Regions from separate parts of the Bacillus atrophaeus genome, predicted to be linked through region 1. Evidence: a T-box and tRNA genes for the amino acid it is inferred to sense, from the RefSeq annotation. Region 1 holds a T-box; the other holds one or more tRNA genes.
The links. A T-box is a leader RNA that pairs with one kind of tRNA and senses whether it is charged. The one in region 1 lies ahead of valS (valine--tRNA ligase), so its partner is inferred to be a tRNA-Val.
Positions count from the first base shown of each region.

Region 2: it has a tRNA-Val gene. The T-box ahead of valS (valine--tRNA ligase) is inferred to sense a tRNA for this amino acid. The anticodon was not compared.

Region 1 covers NZ_CP154443.1:4,163,403-4,167,825, forward strand. Annotated here, with positions in the region: gene valS (valine--tRNA ligase) at 1-2,362, opposite strand, end outside; T-box leader at 2,422-2,641, opposite strand; gene AAHT65_RS21060 (hypothetical protein) at 2,809-3,000, shown strand; gene ysxE (spore coat protein YsxE) at 3,020-4,045, opposite strand; gene AAHT65_RS21070 (LysM peptidoglycan-binding domain-containing protein) at 4,077-4,423, opposite strand, start outside.
Region 2 covers NZ_CP154443.1:1,499,727-1,504,149, forward strand. Annotated here, with positions in the region: gene murQ (N-acetylmuramic acid 6-phosphate etherase) at 1-529, opposite strand, end outside; gene AAHT65_RS07885 (GNAT family N-acetyltransferase) at 637-1,119, opposite strand; gene AAHT65_RS07890 (DUF523 domain-containing protein) at 1,134-1,589, opposite strand; tRNA gene AAHT65_RS07895 (tRNA-Glu) at 1,773-1,847, shown strand; tRNA gene AAHT65_RS07900 (tRNA-Val) at 1,851-1,926, shown strand; tRNA gene AAHT65_RS07905 (tRNA-Thr) at 1,930-2,002, shown strand; tRNA gene AAHT65_RS07910 (tRNA-Tyr) at 2,022-2,106, shown strand; tRNA gene AAHT65_RS07915 (tRNA-Gln) at 2,111-2,182, shown strand; gene sigW (RNA polymerase sigma factor SigW) at 2,412-2,975, shown strand; gene rsiW (anti-sigma-W factor RsiW) at 2,989-3,615, shown strand; gene cdaA (diadenylate cyclase CdaA) at 3,792-4,423, shown strand, end outside.

The DNA of each region.
Region 1 (4,423 bases):
CAGTGCCGATTTTCAGCATGCTCGGATTCGTAAAACGCTCAACGTATGAGCGATTCGCTTCAAGGCGTGCTGCGATTTCTTCTGTGCTTGTTTTAATATACAGTTCGACCTGCTTGCTCATCGGCGTATTGACTTCGCTTCTGATATTACGCACAGAACGGATAAGCTCTACGAGAAGTTTCATATCCGCTGCCGCTTCTGTGTCGGTATGCTCCGATACTGAAACAGGCCATGCGCTGACTGTAATGGATTCCCCTTCGTGAGGAAGGTGCTGCCAAATTTCCTCCGTTAAAAACGGCATAAACGGGTGAAGCAGACGCATCGTCTGATCCAGCACATAAGCAAGGATGGAACGGGTTGTCTTCTTAGCCGCTTCATCTTCACCGTACAGCGGAAGCTTCGCCATTTCAATGTACCAATCGCAGAAGTCATCCCATATGAAGTTGTACAAATGGCGGCCGACTTCACCGAATTCATATTTATCAGCGAGTTGAGTCACGCTCTCGATCGTTTCATTCAAACGCGTTAATATCCATTTATCAGCCACAGTTTTTTCGCCAGAGAGATCAAGCTCATCGTAAGTCATGCCATCCATGTTCATTAAAGCAAAACGGGAGGCGTTCCAAATTTTATTGGCGAAATTCCATGTTGATTCCACTTTTTCATAGCTGAAACGAAGATCCTGGCCAGGTGAACTTCCGGTCGCTAAGAAATACCGCAGTGAATCAGCGCCGTATTGATCAATGACATCCATCGGATCGACACCGTTGCCAAGCGATTTACTCATTTTTCTGCCTTGTTCATCGCGGATTAAACCGTGAATTAAGACATCTTTAAACGGACGCTCCCCAGTAAATTCAATTCCTTGGAAGATCATACGGGACACCCAGAAGAAAATGATATCGTACCCTGTCACAAGAACGTCCGTCGGGTAATATCGTTTGAAGTCTTCCGCAGTGATATCAGGCCAGCCCATTGTCGAGAACGGCCAAAGCGCTGAGCTGAACCACGTATCAAGCACATCATTGTCCTGCTCCCAATTTTCGCTGTCTTCCGGCGCTTCCAGACCGACGTACACTTCTCCGGTTTCTTTATGATACCAAGCTGGAATGCGGTGTCCCCACCATAATTGTCGGGATATGCACCAATCGCGGATATTTTCCATCCAGTGCAAATACGTTTTTTCAAAGCGGTCAGGAACAAAGTTCACTTTTTCTTCTTTTTCCTGCAAGTTAATGGCTGCATCGGCAAGGGGCTGCATATGAACAAACCATTGGGTTGATAGGTATGGCTCGACAACTGCGCCGCTCCGTTCACTATGTCCTACAGAATGCATATGGTCCTCGATTTTAAAGAGGACGCCGGCCTCCTGCAAGTCCTTAACAAGCGTTTTGCGGCAATCGAAACGGTCCATGCCGTTATATTGTAATGCGTTTTCGTTCATCGTGCCGTCTTCATTCATAACAAGGATTCGTTCTAAATTGTGACGGTTGCCAAGTTCGAAATCATTCGGATCATGCGCAGGCGTGATTTTAACGGCGCCTGAACCAAAGTCCATATCGACATAATCATCTCCGACGATCGGAATTTCGCGGTTTGTGATCGGCAGAATGACCGTTTTCCCGATAAGATGCTTGTAGCGTTCATCTTCAGGGTGGACCGCCACTGCCGTATCGCCAAGCATCGTTTCAGGGCGGGTTGTGGCGATTTCAATTGTTCCTGATCCGTCAGACAGCGGATAGCTCATATGATAGAAAGCGCCTTGAACGTCTTTGTAAATGACTTCAATATCAGATAGCGCAGTCTTTGTCGCAGGGTCCCAGTTGATGATGTATTCCCCTCTGTAGATCAAGCCTTTTTCATAAAGTTTCACAAATACTTCTCGCACGGCTTTATTTAAGCCTTCATCTAGCGTAAAGCGCTCACGTGAATAATCAAGGCCAAGGCCCATTTTCGCCCACTGGCTGCGGATGAATTCAGCGTACTCTTCTTTCCACTTCCACGTTTCTTCAAGGAATTTCTCACGGCCTAAATCATAGCGGCTTGTGCCCTCTTCACGCAGTTTTGCCTCAACCTTCGCCTGAGTGGCGATCCCGGCATGATCCATCCCCGGAAGCCACAGAACGTCATAGCCCTGCATCCGTTTCATCCGTGTCACAATGTCCTGCAGCGTCGTATCCCACGCATGGCCCAAGTGAAGCCGGCCTGTTACGTTTGGCGGCGGGATAACCACAGAGTAAGGCTCTTTTGTTTCATCGTTTTTGGCTTCAAAGAATTTTCCCTTTAACCAAAAGTCATATCTGTCCTTTTCAACTGCCGCCGGATCATATTTCGTCGGCATTGTTTGTTCATTCGTTTCCATCGTAACCCTCCAGCATGTTTAGAAATGGCTGAGCAACTAAAAAAGAGCCCTTCATCCCTGTAAAGGACGAAAAGCTCTTTCGCGGTACCACCTTTTTTCATGAACAATACGTTCATGCACTTAAACGGATAACGGGTGCGCCCCGAATTTCTCTACTCGAGTTCAAGAAATTTTGCTCCCGGGCGACCTTCCAATAAGACTGTCATAAGAAGCCTTTCAGCAAGCGGCTTCTCTCTCTGCATGCGTCTTTTTTGTACTCTTCCCGTTCCAAGCAGGTGTATATATCAGCTCGTTATATACTTCATTTATGCTCTTTATTATAGTAAAAGTGTTTTCTATTCGTCAATCATCTTTTCCAAAAACCCGGCTGCCTATACAAAAATGGGCATGCACCCATCGCCCAAGGTTACATATGATGCTTGCATATACGAAGAGGGGGATGCATTGTGAGAAAAAGAATCAACTCTTATTCGTTGCCGCCGTGGGTCAGACAGATACGTCACGCCTCCGCGCAAGTCATTATTCCGATAACAGTCTTTCAAGCTATCAGGACTATCATCTTTCCGACAACATTTGATGTTTTGCTGCTCGGGATATTAATATTTTTCGCCTGTGCGTTTCATTTGGAATGGCTGTAATCAAAACGGGTCCGCGCCATTAAGACGCAGACCCGTTTTCAGTTTGAAATTTTTTCTCTTGTTCAATCTGATGAACCTTCATAACAAAGGGTTCCGTATTTTTCATCTGCCAATAAGCCCTCAGCAAATGGGCGCATTCCTCTTTCTCATGAAGCCTTTGATTGGTTTGGTAGCGGTTCAGCACTTTATATAAAGCAGCGGGGTAAGCCATATAACTGAGAAAAAGGCTGTTTTCCGATTCATATAGAGGAAAAGCTTTATGATACGTATAAAACCAGTCAAGACACTCCGGACAAGATTTAGGATAGCTTCTGAACGTTCTCGTATAAAAGCCGATCAAATCATTTTGAGGCGGACCGACAGAGGCTTTCTCGAAATTTGTAAAAAAACCTGATCCCGCATCGTTATATAAAAAATGATGGATTGAGAGGCTCCCATGATTCATGACAATTCTGTAATCACTCTTTTCCTTCATGGCTTCGTACCAGTCTCCAAGCCGGTCAATCGCAAAATTCACAGCAGAGATCGTTTCGGAAAAACATGTGACAGCCTGCAGTTCAAACGGTGAAAGGTACCATTCTTTTTCTGCCTGATCTACAAACTGCTCATAACTTAGCTTTTCCTTCTCCCACTTTTTCTTCGTGTTCTCATAATGGCGTCTAATATCCTCGCTGCTGATTTTGATTTCCTGCACAGTCCTCTCATGAAGACGCGCAGTTTCTCTAAACAGATATTCATGCTTTTGATCCCGTTCTTCCGCTTGGTCATATTGAAGCCAAGGCATCAGATAATAATAAGCATTCCGAGTCATTCCGCCTGAAAAAAATTCACCCGAATTCGTTCTGTATATAGGCACAAAAGAACGAAAACCTTTTTCCTCCAGCGTCAGCATTTGATCTGTAAAAAGCCTGCTTCGTTTCACATCAAGCTGTTTCAGCGCAAAAATGCCGTAATTTGTATACACTTTACATACACGCGGACTGACAGGTTCTATAAATTCCGCTGTCAGCCCATATTCCGCAAGAACCGTTTGGACATCTTCCATTCCATTCACCACATTTTCAAATCACTCGGATTTATGCATGGCTGTTGTTGTATTCCGGTATATAGAGAATCTGCCCTTCTTCTAATTCTGCATCCAATGATAAAGCATTCATTCTGATCAGCTGCTGTGAACTGATATCATACCGTTCACACACACGGTCAATCGTATCCTGCTGCTGAACAATGCATATTTTCATTCTTGAAAACTCTTCTTCTTCTCTTGTGAAAAGTTTTGTTAAATAGAGAGAATTATTATTTTCTCTAGCTTGCGGTTCCTCCGTTTCAGCTGTTGGCGCTCTTTTTGTATGAGCCGCCGGTTCTTTACTTCCCGATTCTGGCGTATGGGACAGCTGAAAGGAAAATTCAGGATGGAACTCTT
Region 2 (4,423 bases), 1.6 Mb from region 1:
TGATAACTGAATCTTTATTGCAGGTGAGAGATACTGTCTTTGCCCCGATTTTTCGGGCGTATTTCAGCGCGCCGGCGGCATATGGTGTCCTGCCGCTTGCCGCAATTGCGATGAGTGTGTCGTTTGCGGTGAGCCCTATCTTCTTCAAATCTTCGACTCCGGCCTCTTCATGATCTTCAATGCCTTCTGAAGCCCGCAAAAATGCGTCCGCGCCGCCCGCCATTAATCCGATCACTTTCTCAGGGCTTACGCTGTAGGTGGGAGGGCATTCCACTGCATCTAACACGCCGAGTCTGCCGCTCGTGCCTGCCCCCGCATAAATGAGCCGGCCCTTATTTTGAAATGAATCAAATGCAAAATCGACTGCGGTTTCTACATCAGGAAGAACTTGTTGAACGGCCTCTGCGACCTTAAAGTCTTCATTGTTGATCATTTGTAAAATCTCCAGTGTTTTGGCTGTATGAATACTGGAGGTTTGTTTGTTTCGCGATTCGGTTGTTAGATGATGGATGTTCGGTTGTTCTGACATTTACATGCCTCCTTATGAATAATTCTTACTATTCAGTATATGATATTTTGGAATGATATTTCAATAACGACTAGGTAATTATAAAATTTTATTTCAGTCATCACATTTTAGAGGTAATAATGAAGAATTAATTGTTCGCCGATCGGTCCGATTTTTCTGCGCCCTTTATCCAAAAAACCTGTTTTCAGATAAAGGTGTTTCGCACGGGTGTTAAGATGATTGACTGCAAGCAAAATTTCATCACACCAAGGGAAATATGCGCTTACAAACGCGGGAAGCTGGAGCATTGCATGTTTTGCATAGCCTTTCCCGTGATGAACAGAATTAATCGACAAGGCGCTGAGTAATATGGCGTACGGATTATTGGAATAGGGAGCGATGGTTTCTTTAGATATATGTAAAATGAAAAAACCGACTGGAAGATCTTCTTTTAAAATAACGACAGGATAACGGTCTTGGATCGTTATTGCTTGCGTAAGCACATCCTTAGGCAGCGCCGTGAAGCGTTTATCGGTCTCCTTAAGTTCAAAATCAGCAAGCTCTGATAAGTGTTCCGGCTTGTATAAGGATAAAGATACATCGTTGTTCATAGGTTTGCCCCCTTTTACATGATGTCGTCTAGCTGATGTTCAGAAATGACACGGTAGCCTGCCTGCTTTAAAAGAGCGGAGGTCACACCATTACCGGCGATTTTTTGGCCTGAGAAATCTCCATTATAAATAAAGCTGCTTCCGCAGGACGGACTGTTCTCTTTCAAAATGACAGCAGAAGCCTGTATCTCTTCAGCATAGGCCAATGTTTTGGCAGCGCCCTCCACATATAAATCAGTTACATCCTCGCCTGATGCGGTGATGATTTTTGCTTTGCCTGAAAGTACGTCTTCGCCCGTGCCTCCAATGATTTCGGCCGGTTCGCGCGGAGTCGTGAAGCCGCCGAGAAGCTCTGGGCAAGCCATCACCGCTTTATTTTCTTCGATAAGCCGCCGGATTTTTTGTGAAGCTGCATGGGAGCCGTTATACCGGCATTCAATACCCGCCAGGCATGAGCTGACTAATATCATATGAATGGTCTCCTCTCATAGCGTGTGATAGCTCTATCATAAAATAAATGTCCGCGAATTGAAGGACTTTTTCAGTTAAAAAAGGGGTAAAAAAGTTTGAAAATAAAAAAAATAAATTTTCTCTTTACAAAAGGTGTGCAACCTGTATATAATAACTTTTGTCAGCTTAACGGAAACAAAAACGGCCCGTTGGTCAAGCGGTTAAGACACCGCCCTTTCACGGCGGTAACACGGGTTCGAATCCCGTACGGGTCACCAAATGGAGGATTAGCTCAGCTGGGAGAGCATCTGCCTTACAAGCAGAGGGTCGGCGGTTCGAGCCCGTCATCCTCCACCATTTGCCGGCCTAGCTCAATTGGTAGAGCAACTGACTTGTAATCAGTAGGTTGGGGGTTCAAGTCCTCTGGCCGGCACTGTTTTCCAAATGAATATGGAGGGGTAGCGAAGTGGCTAAACGCGGCGGACTGTAAATCCGCTCCCTCAGGGTTCGGCAGTTCGAATCTGCCCCCCTCCACCATTTTTGGGCTATAGCCAAGCGGTAAGGCAACGGACTTTGACTCCGTCATGCGTTGGTTCGAATCCAGCTAGCCCAGTCACAGACACCTTTTGTTAAAAAGGTGTCTTTTTCTATGCTGATTCTTTTCGTTTTTTGATTATTAACCATATATACTATTTTTAAGCATATATTAAGGTAGTATATTGTCGATTTTCCATCTACACCCTGCCAAAAATTTGATAAACTATTTTTATAATAAAAAATGAAACCTTTTGAAACGAAGTTCGTATACATACAGACCGGTGAAGGCAGAGGTTAGATAAAACATGGAAACAATGATCAAAAAAAGAATCAAGCAAGTAAAAAAAGGCGACCAAAACGCATTCGCAGACATCGTAGATATTTATAAGGACAAAATTTATCAGCTTTGCTACCGTATGCTTGGCAATGTGCATGAGGCGGAGGATATTGCACAGGAGGCTTTCATCAGAGCGTACGTCAATATCGACAGTTTTGATATTAACCGGAAATTTTCAACATGGCTTTACAGAATTGCAACCAATTTGACCATCGACCGTATTCGTAAAAAAAAGCCGGATTATTACCTGGATGCAGAGGTGGCGGGCACAGAAGGCCTGACTATGTATTCGCAGATCGCCGCAGACGGGGTTCTCCCCGAAGACGCAGTACTGTCGCTTGAGCTGTCGAGCACCATTCAGCAGAAAATATTAAAGCTTCCAGACAAGTACAGGACTGTCATCGTATTAAAATATATTGATGAACTCTCATTAATTGAAATCGGCGAGATTCTGAACATTCCTGTGGGAACGGTGAAAACAAGAATTCACAGAGGCAGAGAGGCTCTCAGAAAACAATTAAGGGATCTTTAAGTGGGGTGATGAAATGAGCTGTCCGGAACAAATTGTTCAGCTTATGCATAAACATCTTGATGGAGATATCCTTCCGAAAGATGAAAAAGAATTAAAAGACCATTTGCGATTATGCGAAGGGTGCAGAAAGCACTTTTACGAGATGGAGAAATCCATAGCGCTTGTCCGGAGCACATCGCATGTTGAGGCCCCTGCCGACTTTACCGCTAATGTGATGGCGAAACTGCCTAAGGAGAAGAAAAGAGCGTCAGTTAAAAGATGGTTCAGATCCCATCCTATTATCGCGGCCGCGGCGGTATTCATTATCCTGATGGGCGGAGGGTTTTTCAACAGCTGGCACAGTGACCACAATTTCAGCGTGTCAAAGCAGCCGAATCTCCTGGTGCATAACAGCACTGTCATCGTGCCTGAGGGCGAGACGGTGAAAGGCGATGTCACTGTAAAAAACGGCAAGCTTATTATTAAAGGGAAAATAGATGGCAACGTAACAGTGGTAAACGGTGAGAAATACATGGCGTCTGCAGGACAAGTTACCGGTGAGATCGAGGAGATTGATGAATTATTCGACTGGGTTTGGTATAAAATGAAGTCAGCGGGACAAAGTGTAGTACACGCCGTAAACCCGAACGGAGAAGAGTAAAGCATTTCTGCTTTACTCTTTTTTTATAAAGCAATTACAATTTTTGGGCGGCTGTGCGATTTCACTTGAGAAAACAAAATGTGGTATAATGGGCTCGCTATGTAAAGTACATATGCCATTGTTGAACGAAAATTGACATAAGAAACGAAATGACTGAATTCTTGGAGGACGAGGAAATGGCTTTTGAGGATATCCCTTTTTTGCAGTACCTCGGCAATGCCGTTGATATTCTCCTTGTTTGGTATGTGATATATAAATTAATTATGGTGATACGGGGCACGAAAGCGGTCCAGCTCTTGAAAGGGATCGTTGTCATCGTGTTAGTCCGGACCGCCAGTTCATATTTGGGATTCAGCACACTATTGTGGCTGACAGACCAAGCGATAACATGGGGATTTTTAGCAATCATCATTATATTCCAGCCGGAGCTGAGAAGAGCGCTTGAACAGCTTGGCCGGGGCCGTTTTTTCTCAAGAAGCGGCACTCCTGTGGAGGAAGCACAGCATAAGAAAATCGAAGCGATTACAAAAGCGGTTAATTATATGGCAAAACGCCGGATTGGCGCCCTTTTAACAATTGAACGGGATACAGGTATGGGGGATTATATTGAAACGGGTATTCCGTTAAAGGCTCAAGTGAGTTCTGAGCTTTTAATCAATATCTTTATTCCGAATACCCCGCTTCATGACGGGGCCGTCATTATGAAGAATAATGAAATCGCGGCAGCCGCCTGTTATTTGCCTCTTTCCGAAAGCCCGTTCATTTCTAAGGAACTGGGTACGCGGCACAGAGCCGCTGTCGGCATCAG